Regions from separate parts of the Pseudoflavonifractor hominis genome, predicted to be linked through region 2. Evidence: riboswitches for the same ligand, from Rfam matches in the RefSeq annotation. Region 2 holds a riboswitch; each other region holds the start of a gene.
What was found. A riboswitch is a leader RNA that binds a small molecule or an ion and turns the genes downstream of it on or off. The one in region 2 is predicted to bind thiamine pyrophosphate.
Positions count from the first base shown of each region.

Region 1: it holds a riboswitch for thiamine pyrophosphate, as region 2 does, so the genes downstream of both, H8S34_RS04550 (energy-coupled thiamine transporter ThiT) here and thiS (sulfur carrier protein ThiS) in region 2, are expected to answer to the same signal.
Region 3: it holds a riboswitch for thiamine pyrophosphate, as region 2 does, so the genes downstream of both, thiD (bifunctional hydroxymethylpyrimidine kinase/phosphomethylpyrimidine kinase) here and thiS (sulfur carrier protein ThiS) in region 2, are expected to answer to the same signal.

Region 1 is NZ_JACOPR010000002.1:371,014-378,955, reverse strand. It holds gene ileS (isoleucine--tRNA ligase) at 1-1,339, shown strand, start outside; gene H8S34_RS04565 (hypothetical protein) at 1,405-1,584, opposite strand; gene H8S34_RS15325 (hypothetical protein) at 1,774-1,905, shown strand; gene lspA (signal peptidase II) at 2,494-2,985, shown strand; gene H8S34_RS04555 (RluA family pseudouridine synthase) at 2,960-3,880, shown strand; TPP riboswitch at 3,928-4,042, shown strand; gene H8S34_RS04550 (energy-coupled thiamine transporter ThiT) at 4,121-4,702, shown strand; gene H8S34_RS04545 (HAD-IIB family hydrolase) at 4,724-5,545, shown strand; gene H8S34_RS04540 (branched-chain amino acid transporter permease) at 5,605-5,973, opposite strand; gene H8S34_RS04535 (AzlC family ABC transporter permease) at 5,967-6,683, opposite strand; gene H8S34_RS04530 (YegS/Rv2252/BmrU family lipid kinase) at 7,124-7,942, shown strand, end outside.
Region 2 is NZ_JACOPR010000005.1:2,390-10,331, reverse strand. It holds gene H8S34_RS09050 (molybdopterin-containing oxidoreductase family protein) at 1-1,327, opposite strand, end outside; gene H8S34_RS09045 (carbohydrate ABC transporter permease) at 1,348-2,169, opposite strand; gene H8S34_RS09040 (carbohydrate ABC transporter permease) at 2,182-3,087, opposite strand; gene H8S34_RS09035 (radical SAM protein) at 3,100-4,047, opposite strand; gene H8S34_RS09030 (ABC transporter substrate-binding protein) at 4,139-5,482, opposite strand; TPP riboswitch at 6,093-6,201, shown strand; TPP riboswitch at 6,249-6,355, shown strand; gene thiS (sulfur carrier protein ThiS) at 6,406-6,600, shown strand; gene thiF (thiamine biosynthesis protein ThiF) at 6,601-7,236, shown strand; gene H8S34_RS09015 (thiazole synthase) at 7,253-7,942, shown strand, end outside.
Region 3 is NZ_JACOPR010000002.1:277,233-285,174, forward strand. It holds gene tenA (thiaminase II) at 1-234, opposite strand, end outside; gene H8S34_RS04120 (HAD family hydrolase) at 231-872, opposite strand; gene thiE (thiamine phosphate synthase) at 865-1,524, opposite strand; gene thiM (hydroxyethylthiazole kinase) at 1,505-2,341, opposite strand; gene thiW (energy coupling factor transporter S component ThiW) at 2,350-2,886, opposite strand; gene H8S34_RS04140 (thiamine-binding protein) at 2,900-3,196, opposite strand; gene thiD (bifunctional hydroxymethylpyrimidine kinase/phosphomethylpyrimidine kinase) at 3,193-3,993, opposite strand; TPP riboswitch at 4,115-4,221, opposite strand; gene H8S34_RS04150 (sodium-dependent transporter) at 4,275-5,669, opposite strand; gene H8S34_RS04155 (DUF6514 family protein) at 5,833-6,111, opposite strand; gene H8S34_RS04160 (hypothetical protein) at 6,373-6,819, opposite strand; gene H8S34_RS04165 (type IV pilus twitching motility protein PilT) at 6,832-7,896, opposite strand; gene H8S34_RS04170 (hypothetical protein) at 7,929-7,942, opposite strand, start outside.

The sequences.
Region 1 (7,942 bases), on a different contig from region 2:
CGTCACCTCTGAGACCATCGCCCACATCTCCGCTCTCTTCCGGGAGCACGGCTCCAACATCTGGTTTGACAAGACCGCCGACGAGCTGGTGCCCGAGGGATTTGTCTGCCCCAAGTGCGGCAAGACCCATTTCTCCAAGGAGAGCGACATCATGGACGTGTGGTTCGACTCCGGCTCCACCCACGCCGCCGTGCTGGATGAGCGCCCCTACCTCCACTTCCCCGCCGACGTCTACCTGGAGGGCGGCGATCAGTACCGCGGCTGGTTCCAGTCCTCCATGCTGACCTCCATCGCCGCCAAGGGCGTGGCTCCCTACAAGCAGATCATCACCCACGGCTGGACCGTGGACGGCGAGGGCAGAGCCATGCACAAGTCCCTGGGCAACGCCGTGGCCCCCGAGGAGGTCATCAAGGACTACGGTGCGGACATGCTCCGCCTGTGGGTGGCCAGCGCCGACTACACCCAGGACATGCGCATCTCCAAGGACATCATGAAGCAGCTCTCCCAGGCCTACCTGAAGATCCGCAACACCGCCCGCTACATGCTGGGCAACCTCTGCGACTTCGAGCCCGACACCGACGCCGTGGCCGTGGAGAACCTGATGGAGCTGGACCGCTACGCGCTGTACCGCTTCAACGAGCTGGTCAAGACCGTGCGCGCCGCCTACGACCGCTATGAGTTCCACGCTGTCTACCGCGCCGTCTACAACTTCTGCGTGGTGGATATGTCCAACTTCTATCTGGACATCATCAAGGACCGCCTCTACTGCGGCAATGAGGCCGAGCGCCGCTCCGCCCAGACCGCCCTGTACAGCATCCTGGACGGCATGACCCGGCTCATCGCCCCCATCCTGGCCTTCACCTCCGACGAGATCTGGCACGCCATGAAGCACGCCAAGGACGTGGACGGCGAGAGCGTTCTCTTCAACGAGATGCCCGGCGACAACGCCGCCTATGCCCTGGACGAGGCCGCCAAGGCCCGCTGGGAGAAGCTGGTCAGCCTGCGCGACGCGGTGAACAAGGCCCTGGAGAACGCCCGCAATGCCGGCGTGTTTAAGAAGGCCCAGGACACCGAGATCACCCTCTCCGTGTCTGAGGCGGACGCCGCTTTCCTGGCCGGCGTGGACCTGGCCAGCCTGTGCATCGTGTCCAAGGTCACTGTCACCACCGAGGCGGTGGAGGGCGAGCGGAACGAGGAGTCCCTCATCCCCTGCACCATCGCCGTGAAGCTCTCTGAGGCCCCCAAGTGCCCCCGCTGCTGGAACCACTGCGATTCCATCGGGACTGAGGGTCACCACGCCGAGCTGTGCGACCGCTGCGCCGCCGTGGTGGAGGGTTAATTTCCCCCTTAAAATCCGATTTTATAAAAAGCCCGCTCCCGGAACCTTCCGGGAGCGGGCTTTTATCACGGATCGGTAGAGACAGGGCCGTAGAGCAATTCATACTCCCGGATATGGCTGCGCAGCACCAGGCGGACATAGCGGGACAGGGAGCGGTTGGTCTGCTTGGACAGGGCGCGGGCTTTGGCCTTGAGTTCCGGGGGGACCTGGACGGAAATGCACTGGTCTTTTTTGGAATTAGACATAGGTGTCACCTCCTTTGTATCTATATAATATCATTTAGATAGATATAGTCAATATCTATTTGTATCTATTAGAACTATTGTTGTAAAAAAGTAGAGCGGGTATGATAATAGCATCTATTAGAGTCATTAGGAGTGACGACGATGTCTGTACAGGCCAATCCGTATCCGTTGCGCTTGGAAAAAGAGCATATGGAAAAAATTAAAGTTTTAGCCAAACGGGACAAGCGCTCCATCAATATGCAGCTCTGCCTGGCGGTGGAGACCTATCTGGAGCAGTACGAGAAGGAGCACGGCAAGATCCCCGTGAAGCCGGAGGAATAATCGGCCTTTTGCCGGTGTCCTCGCCGGACGGGCGCGCCTGTTCGGCGGGAACTCCTCTTTCTTTTCGAAAAGAAAGAGGAGGGAAAGAAAACGCCGGAGGGGGAACGAGGACGCTTCCCCCTCCGGACCTCCCCCTCAGTGCACCCCCGGCGGAACAGAGGGAACCGCGTCAGCAAAGGTGCGTACCCATATCGGGGGAAGATTTCCGCCGCTGAAGAGAGGTTTTGGTCTGGTGCTTGCGGAAGCCCCCGGCTTCGACTGCCGTCGGGAGAGAGTGCTTCCGTTTATTGACAAGCTCACCGGGTACCTCATAGGCAGCCGCCATTGCCTTTGGCCCATCGGGCTTTTGCAATTGCTGAGACTTTCAGCCCAGCCCGTTGGGGCGTACTTTGAGGGGGCGCCGGGGGAACCATCCCCCGGCCCGTTCTTTCCCGCCGCTTTCTTACGGAAAAGAAAGCGGTGCCCTCGCCGGGGAGGCGGTTCCCGCCGAACAGGCGCGCTCCCCCCGCCGGGCAGGCGTACTCCAGTTGCCACACCGCCGGAACCGTGATAAAATAAAACGATTCTAACTTCCAAAGGAGCCTTTTCATGCTGTATGCAGTGCTTGTTGCGGCCCTGGTGGCCATCGACCAGGTGGTCAAATACCTGGTGCGGGCCAACATCCCGCTGGGGGAGTCCATCCCCTTCCTGCCCCATGTGATGGATCTGACCTATGTGCAGAACACCGGGGCGGCCTTTTCCATGTTCTCCGAGCACACCTGGATGCTCACCCTGCTCTCGCTGGTCGTGTCGGTCCTGCTGGTCCTGGTGCTGGTCAAGGGCTGGGTCACCCGGACCCGGCTGGGCCGGGTATGCGTGGCGGTGGTGCTGGCCGGGGCGGTGGGCAACCTCATCGACCGGGCCCTTTTCAACTTTGTCACCGATATGTTTGAGACCACCTTTATGAATTTCGCGGTCTTTAACGTGGCCGACATCTGCGTGGTGCTGGGGGGCATCGGCTTCTGCGCCTACTATCTCTTCCTCTATGAGAAGCTGGAGGGAAAGGAGAGCGGCCATGACGACGCTGGAACTGCGGGCTGACCGGACCGGCGAGCGGGCCGACAGCTTCCTGGCCCGGACGGTGGAGGGCCTCACCCGCTCCGCTGCCCAGCGGCTGCTGGAGGAGGGGGCGGTGCGGAAAAACGGCGCCTCCGTGAAAAAGAACGAGAAGCTCACCGAAGGGGATACGCTGATCCTCTCCCTCCCGGAGCCAGAGCCGGTGGACATCCTGCCCCAGGACATTCCGCTGGACGTGGTGTATGAGGACGACGACGTCATCGTGGTCAACAAGCCCGTTGGCATGGTAGTCCACCCGGCCGCCGGCCACCCGGACGGCACGCTGGTCAATGCCCTCCTCCACCACTGCGGCGACAGCCTCTCGGGCATCAACGGGGAGCTGCGGCCCGGCATCGTGCACCGGATCGACCGGGACACCTCCGGCCTGCTCATCGCCGCCAAGAACGACTTTGCCCATCTGGGACTGGCCGAACAGCTCCAGGACCACTCCCTCTACCGGGAGTATGAGGCCATCTGCGTGGGCAACCTCCGGGAGGACCGGGGCACCGTGAACGCCCCCATTGCCCGGCACCGCACCGACCGCAAGCGCATGGCGGTGGACCCGGAGGGGCGGGAGGCCGTCACCCACTGGACCGTGCTGGAGCGGCTGAGCGGATACGCCTACATCCAGTGCCGTCTGGAGACCGGGCGCACCCACCAGATCCGGGTACACATGGCGTCCATCGGCCACCCCCTGCTGGGGGACGTGGTGTACGGGAGCAAGCGTCCCTACCCCGGCCTGGCGGGCCAGTGTCTCCACGCCCGGCGGCTCTCCTTCGTCCACCCCCGCACCGGGGAGCGCATCACGGTGGAGTGCCCTCTGCCCGACTGGTTCCAGGCCGTGCTGGCCAAGCTGCGCCGGATGAGTGCCGCGCCTTGACAAGGGAAACGGGGCCGGTATAGAATAGGGTATAACCACAGAACAACTCCAAATCCCAGGGGTGTCGGGCGCAAGTCCGGCTGAGATCCGCGCGTAGCGCCGCGCGGGGACCCTTGACCTGATCCGGATCATGCCGGCGTAGGAAGTTGGATTCATACGGGGAAGGACCATGTCGTTTCACTCGTACCGCACTGCGCCCAGGGGCTGCGCTGCGGTACATCTTTTTAGGAGGAAAACGATATGAACCTGACCATGGAAGCCAGACCCCGGGCCAGCCGGACCCGGGTGCGCATGCTGTGTGAGGGGGCCCTTTTGGTGGCGGCCGCCCAGATCCTCAGCTATGTGAAGTTTCTGGAGCTGCCCAACGGCGGCGCCCTGACCCCGGCCATGTTCCCGGTGCTGCTCTTTGCGGTGCGCTGGGGCTGGAAGGACGGGCTGCTGGGCGGCCTTGTGCTGGGCATCCTGCAATTTATGTTTGACGGCGGCTTTGCTCTGGGGTGGCAGTCCATCCTGGGGGACTATCTGCTGGCCTTCACGGCGCTGGGCCTGGCCGGTGTGTTCCGGGGCCGCCGCTGGGGCATCTTTGCCGGGACCGTGCTGGGCTGCGCCGGGCGGTTCCTGGTGCACTATGTGGTGGGTGCCACCATCTGGGCCGAGTACATGCCGGAGGAGTTTCTGAGCATGACCATGACCAGCCCCTGGCTCTACTCCCTGCTCTACAACGGGGTGTATATGCTGCCCAACATGGTGTTGGCGCTGGTCATCGGGGCGCTGCTCTACCGGCCCATGGGGCGGTATCTGACCGGCGCGGACATCGAATAAGAAGGAAGGTAGGGTGATCCCTTGGGCAAGTTTGACGGCGTACTGCTGGTAAGTGATTTTGACGACACCCTCTACGGGACGGATCTGACCGTGTCCCGGGAGAATGTGGAGGCCATCGCCTACTTTACGGCGGAGGGCGGACGTTTTACGGTGGCCACGGGCCGGGCCCGGCCTGCCTTTGCCCCCTGCGCTTCCCTGGCCCCCATCAATGCGCCGGTCATCCTGTCCAACGGCTCGGCCCTGTACGATTTCGACCGGGGAGAGATGGTCTGTGAGACCTTCCTGCCCGAGCGGGTCCTGGGGGACCTGATGGAGCTGACCTTCGTGGTCCCCGAGATCGGGCTGGAGGCCTACCACGGGGACGACATCTACCTCCACAATCCCAACATCATCACCCGCAACCATCTGGCGCGGGTGGGCGCGCCCGGAGAGGAGAAGGCCATCCGGGACATCCCCGGCCCCCTCTCCAAGGTCCTGCTGGAGCACGACCGCCGCAGCGTGCTGGAGCGGGCCCGGGAGTACATCCTCTCCCGCTGGGGAGAGTACTATGAGGCCATCTTCTCCAACCAGGTGCTGCTGGAGCTCACCGCCAAGGGGAGCAACAAGGGCGGCATGGTGGAGGAACTGGCCCGCCGCCTGGGGATCGGAGCGGAGCACATTTACTGCGTGGGAGACAATGAGAACGACATCCCCATGCTGGCGCGCTCGGCCATCCCCTTTGCCCCGTCCAACTGCGCCCCTGTGGTGCGGGAGTGGGGAGCCCGCCTGGTCTCCTCCTGCGACGAGAGCTGCGTGGCCGAGATCATTGGCATCCTGGACGGGCGCTATCCGGCCCGGCCGTGAAAAGCGTGAAAAAACTGCCCTCCGGCGCGCAATCCTGCGCCGGAGGGCAGCTTTGCCTCTCAGGGAAAGACCGCCTGGACCAGTACCATGTAGAGCACCGTCCCCCCGAAGATGGAGAGGAGCGTGTTGCGCTTCCACAGGTGGAGGAGGGCCACCACCAGTACCGACAGGAAGGCGGGGAGCCACTCCCCCGCGGCCTGGAGGGGGAGCAGATGGGGAAAGCCGTCCCGCAGGGCCAGAAGCGGGCCCTTGAGACAGTAGATGATGAGCATGGCGATGATGGCGGGGGGCAGCACCCGGCCCAGATAGAGCACTAGCTTGGGCGGATGGTCTCCCCGGTCAAAGAGGAGAAAGGGCAGGGCCCGGGTCAAAAAGGTGACCACCGCCATCACGGCGATGGCGGCCACGGCCTGTATAGGGGTCAGCATGTGGTTTCCTCCTCTCCGGCGGCGGTGCCGCGCTCATCCAGACGCTGGCGCAGCAGGAGCAGCACCAGCACGATCACGCCCAGGGCGGGCAGAAGCATGTTCTCCGCCCCCACCAGGAAGAGACTCAGCAGGGTCACCCCGGCCCCCAGCAGGGCGGGGAGATGGCGCTTGTAGGCGCTCCACTGGTCCACGGCGATGACCACAAAGAGGGCGGTCATGGCAAAGTCGATGCCGGTGGTGTCGATGGGCAAAAGGGCCCCCGCCACCGCGCCGATGACCGAGCCTAAAATCCAGTAGGACTGATCCAGCAGGGCGATGGAAAAATAGAAATTCCTGGGGTCCACGCCCACGGGGGGCTGCACCGAGCTGAGCAGCGCATAGGTCTCATCCGTGAGGGAAAAGATCATGTAGAACTTGCGCAGGCCCATGCCCCGGAATTTTTCCAGCATGGAGAGCCCGTAGACCAGGTGGCGGAAATTGATGAGCAGGGTCATCACGGCCACGGTGCTCAGAGCGGCGGCCGAGGAGAGCAGGCTCACCCCCAGATACTGTCCGGAACCGGCGTAGATGGTCAGACTCATGAAAAAGGCCCAGATGAAATTGTATCCGATGGCCTGGAGCATGAAGCCAAAGGCCATGCCGATGGCCAGATACCCCATCAGGACGGGGACCGTCACCGGGAAGGCGGCGGCCAGGGATTTGCGGTCCATGTGAAATCACTTCCAACTCTATGGTATCTGATACAGCATTGTACTAAAGTGGAGAGAAAAAAGCAAGTCCCGGGCCTGAGGTTGTTTTTTTGGCGGATTCTTGTATAATAATGTCTACTGAATAAACCGCCATGCGGTTTATTCGCGCGGCATTGCCGCTCAATGGATGTGAAAGCGGCTGAGATCAGCCGTTTTCACATCCATTGAGACATTGCTGCAATGAGTATACTCACACACGTGCCACGGCACCTGTGTGAGTGGTGCAAGGATTTTGGCCGCAAACGGCCCAAAATCCTTGCACTTGAACAAAGCTATTTTACCTTGAAAGCCAAGGCTTTCAAGGTAAAACAGCTTTGTTCAGTACACATTATAATAATGTCTGCTGTAAGAAGGTGCGCCCCACCCTGTGGTCAGGGCGCAGGAAAGGAAGGATGTCTGCGGTGAAACGTCTGCTGTTTATCTATAATCCCCATGCGGGCAAGGGGCGGAGCAAGAGCCATATTTCCGATGTTGTGGACTGCTTTACCCGGCAGGGCTGGCTGGTGACCATCCACCCCACCCAGGGCAAGGCGGACGCCGCAGCGGTGGCCGCCGATCTGGGGGGCAGCTTTGACCGGGTGGTGTGCTGCGGGGGAGACGGGACCCTGCACGAGACCATCACCGGGCTCATGGGCCTCACCAACCGCCCGCCGGTGGGCTATATCCCCGCCGGGACCACCAACGATTTTTCCCGGAACCTCCACCTGCCCCGTAGCTTGGCGGGCCGGATGGAGACCGCCGGGGCAGGTGTGCCCCGGCCGGTGGACATAGGCCGCTTCAATGGGGAGTACTTTATCTATGTGGCGGCCTTCGGGGCCTTTACCGATGTGGCCTACGATACGCCCCAGCCCTTTAAAAACGCATTCGGCCATCTGGCTTATGTGCTGGAGGGAGCGGCACGGCTGCCCTCCCTTCAGTCCTACCGCCTGCGGGTGGAGCACGACGGGGGCACCGAGGAGGGGGACTTCCTCTTCGGCATGGTGAGCAACACCGTGTCGGTAGGGGGCTTCAAGGGGGCCAACACCGAGCGGGTGGAACTGGACGACGGGCAGTTTGAGGTGGTCCTGATCCGTCAGCCCCAAAACGCCGCCCAGCTCCAGAGCATCGTGATGGGGCTGATGCAGGCCAAGCCCGAGCCGGGCGGGGCGGTGGTGGCCTTCCAGACCACACGCCTGCGGGTGACCTGTGCCGGCGAGCTGCCCTGGACCCTGGACGGGGAG
Region 2 (7,942 bases):
CGTCCCCCTCAAAGAAGAGGTTTTCATACTCCAGATAAGTGGCCACTGGGAGCACCAGGTCGGCAATCTGCGCGGTGGGCGTGAGGAAGAAGTCCTGCACCATCAGAAAGTCCAGGGACTGCAACACCGACTGCGTGCGGCGGCTGTCCGCCCACATGACCACCGGGTCGCCGCCGACCACCCAGCCTGCCCGGAGTTTCCCTGCCTCGATCCCCTGGAGCATGGCCTGCCCGCTGGTCTGCCGGGCGGTGGGAAGCAGCGCACGGTCCCAGCCCCACATCCGTTCCCGCTGGGCGGCGGAAAAGCGGTCTGCGCAGGTCAGCCGGGGCGTCCGGATCGGGTTGCGGCCGGAAGGAGGCGCCGCATGGAGTGCCGCCCCCGGGACATCCACATTTCCGGTCAGCGCCAGCAGGATGGCCAGGCAGCGTCCCTTCTGATAGCTGTCCCAGTTGTGGTCCAGCGCATTCCCGCCAAAGAGGATGCCGGGCTTTGCACAGGCAAACCACTCGGCCCCCTGCCGGATCTGCGCGGGCGCAAGTCCCGTAAGGGCCGCGGTATATTCCAGCGTATAGGGCGCGCAGGCCTTGCGGATATCCTCCAGGCCGGTCGCCCACCGGCTGAGCAGGTCGGCATCCTCCCAGCCCTCCTCCAAAATGAGGCGCATCCACCCCAGGGCCAGCGCCATGTCCGTGCCGGGACGGATGGGCAGCCAGAGATCGGCCAGCTCGGTCATCCGGGTGGGCAGCGGATCCACCACCACCAGACGTCCCCCGGCCCGTTTCATCTCGGCAATATCCCGCTGCACCCAGCGCATGGTATTGCTGGGATTGGAGCCCCAGAGTACCACCGTCCGGGTCTCCGCCGTGATGCGCCGGTCCGCCGGAAAGCCGAAGGTGTCCACAAAGGACTGGGCTTGGGCCTGATGGCACATGTTCCCTGCACCCAGCCGGTTGGGTACCCCCAGCAGATTGGCCAGCCGGTCAAAGACCGCGCTCTGCAACGGCTTATTGAAGCCCTTGATGAAGAGCAGTCCCTCCGGTCCCATCTGATCCAGGGTCTTTTGAAGCTCCCGGGTCGCCAGGTCAAAGGCCTCGTCCCAGGAGATCTCCTCCCACTGGCCGCTCCCCCGCGGTCCGACCCGGCGCATGGGGTGTTTTACCCGCTGTGCATGGTTCATAAGCTCCAGGGCATGAAGCCCCGTGGGGCAGGAGATGGTTCCCTCCTCATGGGCCGGACGGATGGCCGCTGGCCGGCCGGCGGCATCCAGTGACACCGCCATATGGCACTCCCGGTCGCAGAAGCGGCAGGTCATCGTTTGTATCTGCATCTGTGTAACCTCCCAAACAGTCAGTTTTTGATTCCTGTTCCGGCAATTCCGGCAATAAAATAGCGTTGGAAAAAGACATACACCAAAAAGGGCGGCAGGAAATTCATCAGCGCCCCGGCCATGGTGATGCCATAGTTGATGGTGTGGGTCCCCTGGATGGAGGCAAGTCCCACCGGGAGGGTCCGTGTGGCGTCGGTATTGGAGATGATCAGAGGCCAGAGGAAGCTGTTCCAGCTCCGGGCAAAATAGAGAATGGCCACCGTGATCAGGATGGGCCGGATGACCGGCAGGACAATGTTCCAGTAGATCCGGAAATCCCGGCAGCCATCCACCCGGGCGCTCTCAAAGAGCTCCTTGGGCAGGGCCAGGATAGCCTGCCGGATCAGGAGCAGTCCCAGCATGGAGGGAATGGGGGCGATCAGCGGGAAAAAGTTGTCGATCATTTTCAGCTTCCCCATCATCAGCCAGAGGGGAACCACCGTGGCGGTGAACGGGATGGCCATCGAAATCATGAGGAAGTTCATGAGTCCCCGGCTTCCCCGGAAATGCTTTTTGGCAAAGGCAAAGGCGCCCAGACTGCACACCGCCAGGGTCAGCAGTACACCGGCTAAGGAGATCACGATGCTGTTGCGCACCCAGAGGGAAAAGCCACTCACGGCAAAGGTCTTTCGGAAGTTGTCCAGCGTGTAATCCGCCGGATTGAAGCTGATCAGATAGGGTGAATAGGTCTCCTGAAGGGAGCAGACCAGCATATACGCAAAGGGGAGCAGCATCAAGAGTGCAAGGGATACAAAAAACACATACCCCAGTGCACTCAGCACCTTGGAATATCCTTTTTTCATGTCTCTCCCCCCTTAATACAGTATATTTTCTTTCCGGCCAGCCAGTCTGCGCTGCACGATGGTGAGCACAGCGATCACCAGGATCAGCACATTGCCGATGGCCATGGCGAAGCCGATCTTGGAGTATTTGAAGCTGTACAGATAGAGGTAGACCATTGCCGTCATGGTCGTGGAGCGTCCCGGTCCACCTCCCGTCATGGTGTACACCAGATCAAAACTCTGGAAGGCCGAGATGCTCCCCAGCAGGATGACCAGCAGGGTCATGGGCCGCATCAGCGGGAAGGTAATCTTCCAGAAGATCTGAAACTGGCTGGCCCCGTCGATCTTGGCCGCCTCATAGTAGCTGTGGGGAATATCCAACAGGGCCGCCAGATAGATGACCATATAGTAGCCCGACCCAATCAGGATCTCGATCACGATCAGAGTGGGAAAGGCGGCCTTCTCACTGCCCAGCAGTAGGGAGGGATTGAGCCCGAAAAGAGAAAAGAGCGTGTTCAGCGGAGAACTGGGATTGTTGAGCAGGATACGGCAGACAATGCCCACAATGCTCACAGAGGCCAGGCTTGGAATAAACATGGCCCACCGCACAAACTGCGTGGCGGGGTTTTTCCCCTTCCGGTCGATCCAGGATGCCGTCAAAAAGGCCAGGATGGTCTGTCCCGGTACCACCGTAATAACAAAAATCAGCGTATTGATGAGGGACTGACGGAAAATGCGGTCCTCAAACAGCGCTTTATAGTTTTCCACTCCATTAAAGTGAGGGGTAGAAAGGGCGTTATACTGCGTGAAGCTCAGCACCACCGAGATCAGGATGGGAATGATCCAGAAAAAGATCACAATGGCAAGCATGGGCAGGATGTAGAGGTAGGAGCTCCAGTCCTGTTTCTTCCGACGGGGATATGCCAACTCCTTTGACATAACTGCACCACCTTAATCAGGAATTCCAAAGAGATGATTCATGGAGAGTTTATAGCTGTGGGCCCAGAGATGGATCTGCCGGTAAATGGGATCGTTGCCCCGCTTTGCGGCCAGACTGTCGTAGACCGCTTTGACCTCCTCATAGCTGTGGAGATCAAAGATGCTGCACACCTTCGACTCATCGTTACAGCCACGGCCCGGGATGACATTACAGAATTCACTCAGGGTGATGGATTCCGGCTCCACAAACTGTTCCAGGTACTTCTCTGCATGCTTCTCCAGCTCATAGAGATGCCCGAAGAAAATCTCCCGGGTGGCGTCTTTCATCTCCTCGGCACTCAGCGTACCGCGCAGGTAGGGCTCAAATTCTCCCGAACCGTTGAAGTAGGCGAAAATGGAGTGGAGACGCAGTCCGACCGAATCGGCAAACGCTTTGGCGCCATAGATCTCCCCAAGGTTGAACTGATAGAGGTGGAAATTGATATACGCATCTCCCTTGAAGCCTCTCCGGCGGAGCTCTTTCATGGTGGTGCGGATGTTCTGCTTTACCTGCTCAAAATCAAACCCGTGAATGCGGTCGTAGGAACTCTGGCTGAAGCCCGGCATAGAGAAAAGGATGCTCTCCATATGCCCACAGTCCCCCAGTCCAGAGAAATCCATACAGCGCCCGGCATTGGTGCTCATGTCCACCCGCAGCCCATGCTCCCGCATGTAATTGAGAATCCCCGCAAGATGGGGGTTCAGAGTGGGCTCATACCAGTTGTAGATGTGGAACAGCGCATCCGGCGTCATGATCTGATGGTCCAGCATATGCCGGGCCAGACGGTCAAAGGTAGGGACATCCATGTAGTAGGCCGGAAACCGGCTGCTGTATCCAGTCCGGTTGGCCTGACCGGTCAGGCAATATTTGCACCGGGCATTGCATTTGTTCAGGATATCCATGTAGATTTCAGGATACATTGAGAAAACCGCCTTTCCAAAAAAACAGGCAAAGCAGGCGTCCGCCTTGCTTTGCCTGTTTTTTAATCTGTTTGTCAGAAATCCCAGCCGATCAGTTGGCCGGAGCAGCGTAATCCAGGCTGTTGGCGAATTCCGCCACCTCGTTCATGGCGTCCTCGGGGCTGACGTTTCCGTTCATCATCTCCTGCAGGGTCTTCCACAGGAAGTCATAGACCTCGGTGGCACGGCGGGCGGCCTTGATGGGCCGGATGGAGGTATCCAGGCTGGCCGCCAGGGCCTCCTTGGTCACCTCATAGCCGTGATCCTCCTCGCCCACGGTGGAGGGCGCGCTTCCGGTCAGCTCGCGGTACTTGGCGCCTCCCTCGGGGCCCGTCATGTACTTGACCAGCTCCCAGCCCAGCTCCTTGTCCTCACAGGCGGACATGAGCACGATCTGGTCTACACTGGCACGGGCGCCCATATCGCCGTTGGGGCCCTGGAGGTCATAGGTAAAGCCGTACTCGAAGTCCCCGTCAGCCAGCTTGTTGAAGGTGCTCTCCGAAGTGCCCACGAAGGCCAGGGCCGCATTTCCGGGCACAAAGTAGTTGTCAAAGGCCTCGTTGTTGATGAGGGACATGGTGTCCTCAGGGAGGGCATTGTAGGTATTCTTCAGATCATAGAGCAGCTGCGCGGCCGCAATTCCCTGCTCGCTGTTGATGATGCACTTGCCCTCGTCGTCAAAGATGTCGCCGCCGGCCTGCCAAATGAAGTTATACCAGTTCCAGTTCAGGTCCTGATAGAAGGTCTGGCCCCAGCCCTGGGCCACACCGTACTGGTCAATCTTTCCGTCGCCATCGGTGTCCTGGGTGGCCTTCTGGGCAATGCGGATCACATCATCCCAGGTCTTGGGGGCCTCTTCCCCGATGGAGTCCAGAATGGTCTTGTTGTAGACCAGGCCGCTGACCGCCTGGGGACCGCTCTGGGCGATACCATAGAACTTGCCGAAGATCTTGTATTTGTCCGTCAGAGTCGTATAGGTGGCATAATCCTCTTCCGTCAGGTAGTTGCTCAGATCCTCCACCGCGCCGGCATCGATATAGGTGGGGAACATCTCAACATACATATAGCCCACGTCCGGCCCGGTCCCTGTGGAAATACCGGAGCTGTACTTGGCCTCATAGTCTTTCCAGGAGATAAACTGGAAGGTAACGTCCACGTTGTGCTCCTCCTCAAAGGGAGCCACAACCTCATCCCAGATCTCCGCATCGTTGCCATCGGTTGCCTTGGCCGGCAGCCAAACTTCCAACACCTTCGTGCTCTCTCCCTCCGAGCCCCCCTGTGTGGGTGCCGCAGAAGGATCGCTCCCGGCGCTCTGTCCGCCACAGGCGGCCATTGAGAGCGTCAACACCGTGGCAAGGCCAGTGGTACCAATTCTTTTACCCCAGATGTGTGCCATGAAAAACTCCTCTTTCTTTCTAAAGTTGCAAGGAAATCCATAAGTTAAGATAGCAGACTTAGAATGAAAACTCAAATTGCAATAACGAATAAATCACTGGCACAAATATAGAAAAATTTAATTTTTATACACTTTCTATCCAGTTCCATTTTGATTCTGCCATCCTCTTCCTTCCTGCTTCCCACCACACTTTTCTATCGAAAATTCAGATATGTTTTGTGCCATTTTAGTATTATTATTGTACTTTTAAAATTTTTGTGTCCTCCACCTACGTACACATGTCCAAATTCATATAATGACCCAACATGCAAAACGGATGAGATATTTGAATTGCCCGCGCTTGCGTTTTCCTCCCTTACGTCTTCCCTTTCCGTGTAAAAAGAAAAAATTGACACCTGATATGATGCCAATTTGCCCCCTTCCCTACTCCCCTATCCAGTCCTATAAGGGAAAATATGGCGGCCTATATATGCGCTCAGATTTAAACAAAAGCAAGAGTCAAATGCACATAGATTATGTGTTCTCTTTTGCTTCCTTACTCTTTGTGTTTTTTGTGCTTTTTTAGATAGCCTATTGTATTTTCATAAAACAAGGTGTACAATATCTAATCGAATAAATACAGGGGAGCTTGTGTTTGCAGGCTGAGAGGAAGTAACCGAACTTCGACCCTATAACCTGATGCGGATAATGCCGCCGTAGGAAGTCATACACAAGGATTTTTTACAGGAGGCATCCGAAAGGGTTGTCTCCTGTTTTTATTTTACAATTAAAAAAAGCGGGGAGCTTGTATGACAGGCTGAGAGGAAGGTGCAACCTTCGACCCATAAACCTGATTTGGATAATGCCAACGTAGGGATTTTTGTGAGTGTTGCGGGAAACGTCCAAATCGGAGGTTTCCCGTATTTTATTTTGGAGGTGCAATCGTGGTAAAGGTAAATGGCACGGAACTTGATGTTGCAGGAAAGACAGTGTCGGAGTATCTGGCAACAACCGCCTATGATCCCAAACGAATCGCAGTTGAACAAAATGGCGACATCGTATTTAAGTCTCAGTACGATGATACCATTCTTAAAGATGGCGATCGTTTGGAGATCGTCAGCTTTGTGGGAGGTGGTTGATTGATACCGTCTAAAAAAGAATGGACGGACGCTTTGATTGCCCGCCACGGAGCCACACTTTATAAACAGTTTTCTTCCGCAACTGTTGCAATTTGCGGCCTTGGCGGTCTTGGATCAAATATCGCCGTCGCTTTGGCAAGAGTTGGAATCGGTAAACTGCTGCTGATTGATTTTGACCGTGTAGACATAACCAATCTGCACCGACAGCAATACAAGGCAAATCAAATCGGATCCTACAAGGCAGATGCTCTTGTGGAAAATCTGTTAGAGATTGCCCCCTATACGGAACTCCAAGCTGTAACAGCAAAGATCACAGAGGAAAATTTCGCGCGTCTGCTAAAAGACGCGGATATTGTATGTGAAGCATTTGACGATGCAGAGTGCAAGGCAATGATTGTAAACGGCGTTTTAGAGCAATTACCCCAGTGCTATTTGGTTGCAGCTTCCGGCATGGCTGGTATAGATACGCCCAATACCATTAAAACAAGAAAAGTTACGAAACGATTTTACCTATGCGGTGATGAAGTCAGCGATGTGGCAAATACCATTGGACTGGTGGCCCCTCGTGTTATGCTTTGCGCCGCACATCAGGCTCATACCGTCCTGCGTATCCTCGCAGGCAAATATGAAGTATAAGAAAGAAGGAGTTATTATGGTTAACAACGATAAGCTCGTCATTGGCGGTCACGAATTTAATTCACGTTTTATTTTGGGTTCCGGTAAGTATTCCATGAAGCTCATTGAAGCTGCAATCAAAGATGCCGGTGCAGAAATCATCACGCTTGCTGTTCGCCGTGCAAACACCAAGGAGCATGAAAACATTTTGGACTACATCCCAGAAGGCATCACCCTGCTGCCCAACACCTCCGGTGCAAGAAACGCAGAGGAAGCTGTCCGTATTGCCCGTCTTGCGAGAGAACTTGGCTGCGGTAATTTTGTGAAGGTAGAGATCATGCGTGATACCAAGTATTTGCTGCCCGACAACCAGGAAACCATTAAGGCTACTGAGATTCTTGCAAACGAAGGCTTTGTTGTCATGCCTTATATGTATCCTGATCTGAACGCTGCCCGTGATATGGCGAATGCAGGCGCGGCTACCATTATGCCTCTGGCTTCGCCCATCGGCTCTAACAAGGGTTTGGCAACCAGAGAATTCATTCAGATTCTCATTGATGAGATTGATCTGCCTATTATCGTGGACGCTGGCATTGGTAGACCTTCGCAGGCTTGTGAAGCCATGGAAATGGGTGCGGCTGCTATTATGGCGAACACCGCCCTTGCAACTGCCGGAGATCTGCCGCTGATGGCATCTGCTTTCCGTCAGGCTATCGAAGCAGGCAGA
Region 3 (7,942 bases), on a different contig from region 2:
GATGGCATCCACATTGGCCGAGAAGAAGCGCATCAGCTCGGGGCTGCGGGCCTTTACCACGCCCCAGGCAAAGACGCGGGCGTAATCAAAGAGGTACAGATAGTCCTGGAGCAGGAAGTACCGGAATTTTTCCACCTCCAGGGTGCCGTCCCCAATCCCGGTGACAAAGGGATGGGCATGGCAGGCCTCCCAAATGGGTCGGGCGGCCTCATAAAGACGCTGGGTCACAGTCATAGAACGCAGTTCCTCCAATCGGTGATGGTCTCATGGGCGAGGGCGCACACCTGGGGCCAGTCCCCGGCGTAGGCCTCCTCGGCCACGCCCACCACGTAAAATCCCGCCTCCCGGGCGGTGCGTACGGCGTAGAGCGCATCCTCAAAGACGGCGATCTCGCCCGGCGCCGCCCCCAGACGGCGGGCGGCCTCCAGATAGATGTCCGGTCGGGACTTTCCCACCCCCAGGGTCTCGCAGCTGAGGAGGAAGTCAAAGTATCCGTCCACCTCCAGCCGTTCCAGGCAGGCGTGGGAGAGGGGCTCAGCCGTGGCGGTGGCCACACAGAGGCGGACCCCCCGGTCCCGGAGTCCCTCCAGATATGCCTTCACGCCCCCCTTGAGTGGGATGTCCCGGCGGTAGTGGTCTTCCATGACGGCGTGCATCTCCTCCACAATGGCCGCAGGTGGGCCCGGGATGTGGAAGGTCTCCATAAAATAGGCGGCCGACTCCAGCATGGTCATGGGGCCGATGGGGGCCAGCTGCTCCGCCGTGGGAGATACGCCCCGCTGTTCCAGATAATCCCGGCCCAATCGCCGCCAGTATCCCATGGAGTCCACCAGGGTGCCGTCCATGTCGAAAATGCAAAAGCCCTTATCCATGGGTCGCCACCAGCTCCTCGGCCAGGGTGCGCAGATGGGCGGTGGCCGCGCCAGGATCGGGCTGGGCAAAGATAGCGGAGACCACGGCCACGCCATCCACCCCGCTCCCCTGGAGCTGGAGGAGGTTGTCCGCGCTGATGCCGCCGATGGCCACCACGGGGATGTCCACCGCGTCGCAGATGGCCCGCAGCGCCTCCACTGTCAGGCTCTTGGCGTCCTTCTTGGTGGTGGTGCCGAAGACCGCGCCCACGCCGATGTAGTCGGCCCCCGCCTGCTGGGCGGCCACGGCGGTCTCCACCGTGTTGGCCGAGATACCCAGGATCTTATCCGGGCCGATCATGGCGCGCACATCCTTGCCTACGATGTCGCTCTGGCCCACATGGACGCCGTCGGCATCGCACTCCAGGGCCACTTCAATGGAGTCGTTGACCACAAAGGGCACGTGATAGCGCCCGGCCTGCTCTTTGAGGATCTCGGCCTCAGCTAGAAAGGCGTCGTGGTCCATCCCCTTCTCCCGGACCTGAAGGAAAGTGGCGCCGCTGCGCAGCACCTCCTCGGTCACCTCGGGGAGGGTGCGCTCCCCCAGCCAGCTCCGGTCGGTCACGGCATAGAGCAGCATGGCGCTGCGGATCTCATCCCTGGTAAATTTCATAGCGTACTCCTTCTCTCAGTTCGTCCTCGGTCAGATTAAACACCGCGTCGATCAGATCGGTGCGGAAGGTGGCGTTTCCGGTGCCGTTTTGGAGGCGGCGGGCCTCGGCCCGCTCTCCCGCCAGATCCATGGCAGCCACGGCGGCAGCCGCTGCCGCCAGCGGGCGCTCCGGGTTGGCCCCGCAGAAGGCCCCCAGCAGGGCGGTGAGCATACACCCGCTCCCCGTCACCCGGCTCATGGTGGGCACGCCGCCCCGGATCAGAACGGTCTGTGTTCCGTCGGACAGGATGTCCACCTGGCCCGAGAGGGCGGTCACCGCCCCCGTAGACTCCGCCAGACGGCGGCACAGCTCCACGCCCCGGGAGAGATTCTCCTCGGTGACCGCGTCGCCGGCCGACACATCCACGCCGCTCCCGCCCTCTGCGCCCAGGGCCAGGGCGCGGATCTCGGAGGCATTGCCCCGGATCACGGTGAAGCGCAGCTCGGCGAGGAGGCGGCGGCAGGCCTCCCGCCGCAGGGAGGTGACCCCCGCCGCCACCGGGTCCAGTACCACCGGGATGCCCAGCTGGTTGGCCCGCTTTCCGGCCAGGAGCATGGCCTCCACATCCCCGATGGCGCCCAGGTTCAGGACCAGGGCCTGGACCCCCGCCACGGCCTCCTCCACCTCACGGATGTCATGGGCCATGGTGGGAGAGCCGCCGGCGGCCAGCAGGATATTGGCGCAGTCGTTGACGGTCACAAAATTGGTAATGCACTGGACCAAGGGGGTACGCTCCCGCACCGCCCCCAGGCAGGAGGCAAGTTCCGTTCTCTCCATGCTTCACCTCAGCGCTTGAGCTGCTCCAGCATCCGATCCAGTGCACCGGAACGCTTAAGGAGCAGGATAACGGCGCAGCCCATCAGGCCGCCCACAGCGGAGGAGGGCAGGTAAGCCGGGATGTAGAAGAAGGGGGACTGGGCGTCCAATCCGTAGAACTGCTTCATCAGGGGATAGGCCACCATGGCGCTGATAAAGCCGGTGCCGATGACCTCACCCACATAGCCCATCCACAGTTTCTGGGTCTTCTGATAGAGCAGCCCCGAGAGGAACGCGCCGAACACGGCGCCCACCACCGCCTGGATGGTCCGCCCGGTAAGCATCCGCAGCAGTCCCGTGAGGAGGGCCGCCGCAAAGCCGTACCAGGGCCCCAGGAACACCGCGCCCAGGATGTTGCAGAAGTGCTGGAAGGGCGCCATGGAGGGGAAGTAGACAAAGGTGGAGAGTACAAAGCCCAGGCCCGCCAGCATGGCAGCCAGTACCATCCGGCGCACGGAAAGGCTGTTGGCACGGGTCATGGTATGAGTATCCGCAGTCACTTTCATTTCGGCAGCCTCCTCAACGATTCTGATATTTGCCCGTCTTGTCGTCGATGGTCCACACGCCGTCGGGCTTATAGCTGATCTTCACATAGCTCATCACGCCGGGGGCGCCGGCCTCCACGCAGATACGGCAGCACTGTTTGACGATGTCCAGAAGCTCCTCCAGATCGCCCTCCAGCGTGGTCTCGAAGGGCCCCACCACATAGTGCAGCCCCGTGGAGGCCAGATAGGCGATGACCTCGTCCACGATCCGCCGGGTCTCCTCCTGCTCCATCACCTTGGGCAGGACCTGAATGGCAATGCTTGCGTTCATCGTACGCTTCCTCCTTCTGCAATGGCGTAGTTGTGCTTGAGCGGGCCGCTGCCCTGGCCCAGATCCAGCTGGGCCTCCATGGCCGCGGTAATATAGGCCTTGCCCTTCCGCACTGCCTCGGGCAGCTCCTCCCCCAGGGCCAGGAAGGAGGCGATGGCGGAGGAGAGGGTGCAGCCCGAGCCGTGGTTGTTGGGATTGTCTACCCGGGGGGAGCGGAACCAGATGGCCTCGCCCTTCCACCAGAGGAGGTCATCCGCCGTATCGCTCCGATGGCCGCCCTTGACCAGTACGCCCCCGGGGATCCGCTCTCCAATGGTGCGGGCGGCGCGGAGCATGTCTGCTTCGCTCTCCACCGCAAAGCCGCACAGCCGCTGGGTCTCGGGGAGATTGGGCGTGATCACCGCCGCCAGGGGGAAGAGCTCCTCCATCAGCGCGGTGAGGGCGGTGTCCTGCATGAGAGCGCTGCCGCTGGTGGCCACCATCACCGGGTCCACCACAATACGCTCCGCCCGGTATTCCCGCAGCTTGGCGGCAATGACGCGGATGATGTCAGCGTTGGAGACCATGCCGATCTTTACCGCATCGGGCCGGATATCCTCAAACACGCAGTCCAGCTGTGCGCCCACAAAAGCCGGGGTCGCCTCCAATACCTCCCGCACGCCGGTGGTATTCTGGGCCGTCAGGGCGGTGATTGCGCTCATGCCATACACCCCCAGGCAGGTCATGGTCTTCAGGTCGGCCTGGATCCCGGCGCCGCCGCTGGAATCACTGCCCGCGATAGTCAAAACTCGTCTCATCTGCTTGCCTCTCCTTTTTTCGTTTGGATTTCTGTGGGGCAGACCAAAAAAGGCGGGATGTCCCAACTGGGACATCCCGCCTCAAGCGTTTCTCTATGCTCCTCCGTACGAAGGAGAACCGCACGAAGTCTGTGCCGCGTCCCTACGTTGGCATTACCCACATCAGGTAAGGTCGAGGGACTCGCCCCTCCTCTCAGCCCCCTCGCGGGAGCTCCCTTGCGTGTTTTATTGTAGGACTAACGAAACCTTCTGTCAATCCCTATTTCCGGGGATACAGGCAATCAGCCCTTGGGGGCAAACTTATCCCAGTAGCCCATGAAGAAGATGATGAGCACGATCACGGGAAGGACAAAGGTAAAGTAAACGCGCAGCTTTCCGGGGAAGCGGGCGCCCTCACCCTGGTTGGCCTCCTTCAGGAAGTTCTCATAGCCCCAGCCGTATTTGTCGGAGACACAGCAGAAGAGCAGATAGACCACCGAGCCCAGAGGCAGCAGGTTGTTGCTGACCAGGAAATCCTCCAGGTCCATGATTCCCATGCCCAGCACCTTCACGCCGCTCCACAGGTTGTTTCCCAGCAGGCAGGGCAGGCTCAGCAGGAAGATGAGCACCAGGTTGGCCAGCACCGCCTTGCGCCGGGAAATGGCCCACTTGTCCATCCAGCAGGCCAGAATGTTCTCAAAGACCGCCGTCACGGTGGAGAGGGCCGCAAAGAAGAGGAACACAAAGAACATGGCGCCCCACAGCCGGCCGCCGGGCATGGCGTTAAAGACATTGGGTAGGGTGACAAAGATCAGATTGGGGCCCGCGTCGGGCTGCACCCCGAAGGCAAAGGCCGAGGGGAAGATGATCAGACCCGAGATGAAGGCCACACAGGTATCCAGGATACCCACGCTGATGGCCTCGCCGAACAGGCGGCGCTCCTTGCCGATGTAGCTGCCGAAGATGGCCATGGCGCCGATGCCCAGGCTCAGGGTAAAGAAGGCCTGACCCATAGCGTCATAGATGGCACGGAACAGGCGGAAGTTCCCCTCGCCGTCGTACATCAGGTTGTGGAAATTGGGCACCAGATAGAACTTCAGGCCCTCTATCGCCCCGGGAAGGGTGACGGCGCGCACCGCCAGCACCACCAAGAGCGCCAGCAGGCAGAGCATCATGGCCTTGTTGATCTTCTCCACGCCATTTTGCAGTCCCCGGCTGCACACCAGCATGCCCAGCACCACCACAATGGCCATAAAGAGCAGCTGGATACCAGGGGTGGCCACCATCTGTCCATAGGCATCCGCCACACCGGCGGTATCCAGACCCTCAAAGCGACCCAGCACCATCTTGCAGAAGTACAGCAGAAGCCAGCCGGCAATGGTGGTATAGAACATCATGAGCAGGTAGTTGCCCGCCATACCGAACCAGCCGTACCAGTGCCACTTGCTGCCCTTGGGCTCCAGCTGCTGGAAGGAGACGATCACACTCTTCCGGCTGGCTCGCCCCACCGCAAACTCCATGGCCATGATGGGCAGACCCATCACCACCAGGAAGGCCAGGTAGATCAGCACAAAGGCTGCGCCGCCATACTGTCCCACAATATAGGGGAAGCGCCACACATTTCCCAGGCCAATGGCGCACCCGGCTGAGATGAGCACAAAGCCCAGCCGGGACGCAAAGGTCTCTCTCTCTTTCACATCCGTTTCCTCCTTGCCTCTTTTGGGCACAACGCCCACACATATGTTGACATTTTACCCCGTTTTCCCATCAACTGTCAACCTTGCTTCTTTCCCTTTGCACACCCTGTTTCCATAAAAATACCGGAGGCCGGATCATCGATCCGGCCTCCGGTATCCATGCTTATGCGAGCCAATCCAGGACCACATCTCGCAGGGTGGAAGGAGTTACCGTGTTGCGCAGCAGGAGTTCCATTAATTCATCAATGCGGGAAACGCTTACGGTGACATGGGGGAGCTGTGCTCCCTCACTTCCATCCGCAGCCGCGATCTTTACGCCGTAGCTTTCACAGGCGAACCCATCACTCACACACATTTGGTCCACCAAGATGTAATAGTCGAAGCAGTACTTTTGACCGTCCTCACCCTCCTCAGTGCGCTGCCCGACGTACAATTCCCTCATCTTGCGCCTTCCCCTCCTTATATCAGATCACTTCCAATGCAATTATATTGTATTTCCTACGGCACGGAAAGAAAAATCGTTCGCAATTTTCCCACGGAACTGCCATTTTTCCACACATTTCCCCCAATTCCACGACCGTCAACCGCGACATTTGTCAGATTATGACGCCTTATCGGGGACTTGGTCGCACACTTTTTCTTTTCTGGCTGCAAAAATCCCGCCGGGCACCCGGAAAAACCGGGCCCGGCGGGCTGCTCTCTATTACGCTTTTCCGCTCAACCGTTCATCCACACATTTGATGAGCTCCAGTACGCTGGCATACTCCTGCCGCGGCGTCCCATCCAGCCAGTCCAGAAATCCCTGCCAGGTGGTATTCCGCCGGGTGATGACATACAGCTGAAAGGTGGCTGCTTCGCCCCGGGCGGCCTCCACCTCTTCCCGGGACATGCCGCTGTTCAGATCTTTGGCGACCAGATCGCTGCACCCCTCTCCCCGTCCGGGGCAGAAGGTACGGGTGCGCTCAAAGGCCTGAGGAAAATTCTGTGTATCAAGCACTTCCTCCAGCTGGAGCAGAAGTCCGCCGATATCGGAAAAGGAAAAGGGACGCAGCAGGCGGCGGCTCACGACCCGGCCGCAGATACGCCCGTCCGTCACCTGATCCACACAGATCCGGATGGCTGCGTCATAGTGGTTCATATTTGCCGGCATAGCTTCTCCTCCTCACCGTACTGCGGCAAGCCGTTTTTGCATCCATTCGCTGTTGATGCTGTGGCGCAGGGCCTCCTCTTGGCTGATGCGTCCATTCTGCACCAGGCGCAGCAGGCTCTGGTCCATGGAGACCATGCCCTCCGCCGCACCCTGGGAGATCACATTGTCGATCTGATGGGCCTTGGACTCCCGGATCATATTGCGGATGGCGCTGTTGACCACCATCACCTCAAAGGCCGGGGTCAGCCCCCCATCCACGGTGGGCACCAGCTGCTGTGAGACCACGCCTTCCAGCACCATGGACAGCTGGGTGCGGATCTGCTGCTGCTGCTCCGGCGGGAAGGAATCCACGATCCGGTCAATCGTACTGGACGCCCCCACCGTGTGCAGCGTGGAGATGACCAGATGGCCGGTCTCGGCGGCGGTGACCGCCGCCCGGATGGTGTCGGCGTCCCGCATCTCGCCCAGAAGGATGATATCTGGGGCCTCCCGCAGGGCGGCCCGCAGCGCGGCATCGTAGGATGCCGTGTCGGTGGACAGCTCCCGCTGGGTCACCACGCTCTCCTTGTGGTGGTGGAGGTATTCAATGGGGTCTTCAATGGTGATAATGTGGCTGTTGCGGGTGGAGTTGACTGCGTCCACCAGACAGGCCAGTGTGGTGGTCTTGCCGCTGCCCGCCGGGCCAGTGAAGAGCACCATACCCCGGGTGTAGCGGGAAAAGGCCATCACATTGTCCGGGATTCCCATGGCCTCCCGGTCAGGCAGCGCAAAGGAGACCACCCGGATCACCAGTCCCAGGGAGCCGCGCTGCTTGAGGGCGTTGACCCGGAAGCGGGAAAGGCCCCGCACGGCAAAGGAGAAATCATCGTCCCCCACCTCCAGCAGGCGCTTCATATCCCGCTCTCCCGCCAGGTGGTAGAGCTCTTCCACCAGGGCCTGAATGTCAGGGGGGAGGAGGCGTTCCCCCTCTCGCCGGATCAGGCCATGGATCTTATAGGCTGCCGGCATACCGGCAATGATGAGAATATCTGAGGCAGAGCGGGCCACGGCCCCCTCCAGGATCTCCAGAATGGTCATGCTGTTTCCTTCTTTCAGCGGGCGGGGCCGGTTCACTCGCCCAGGC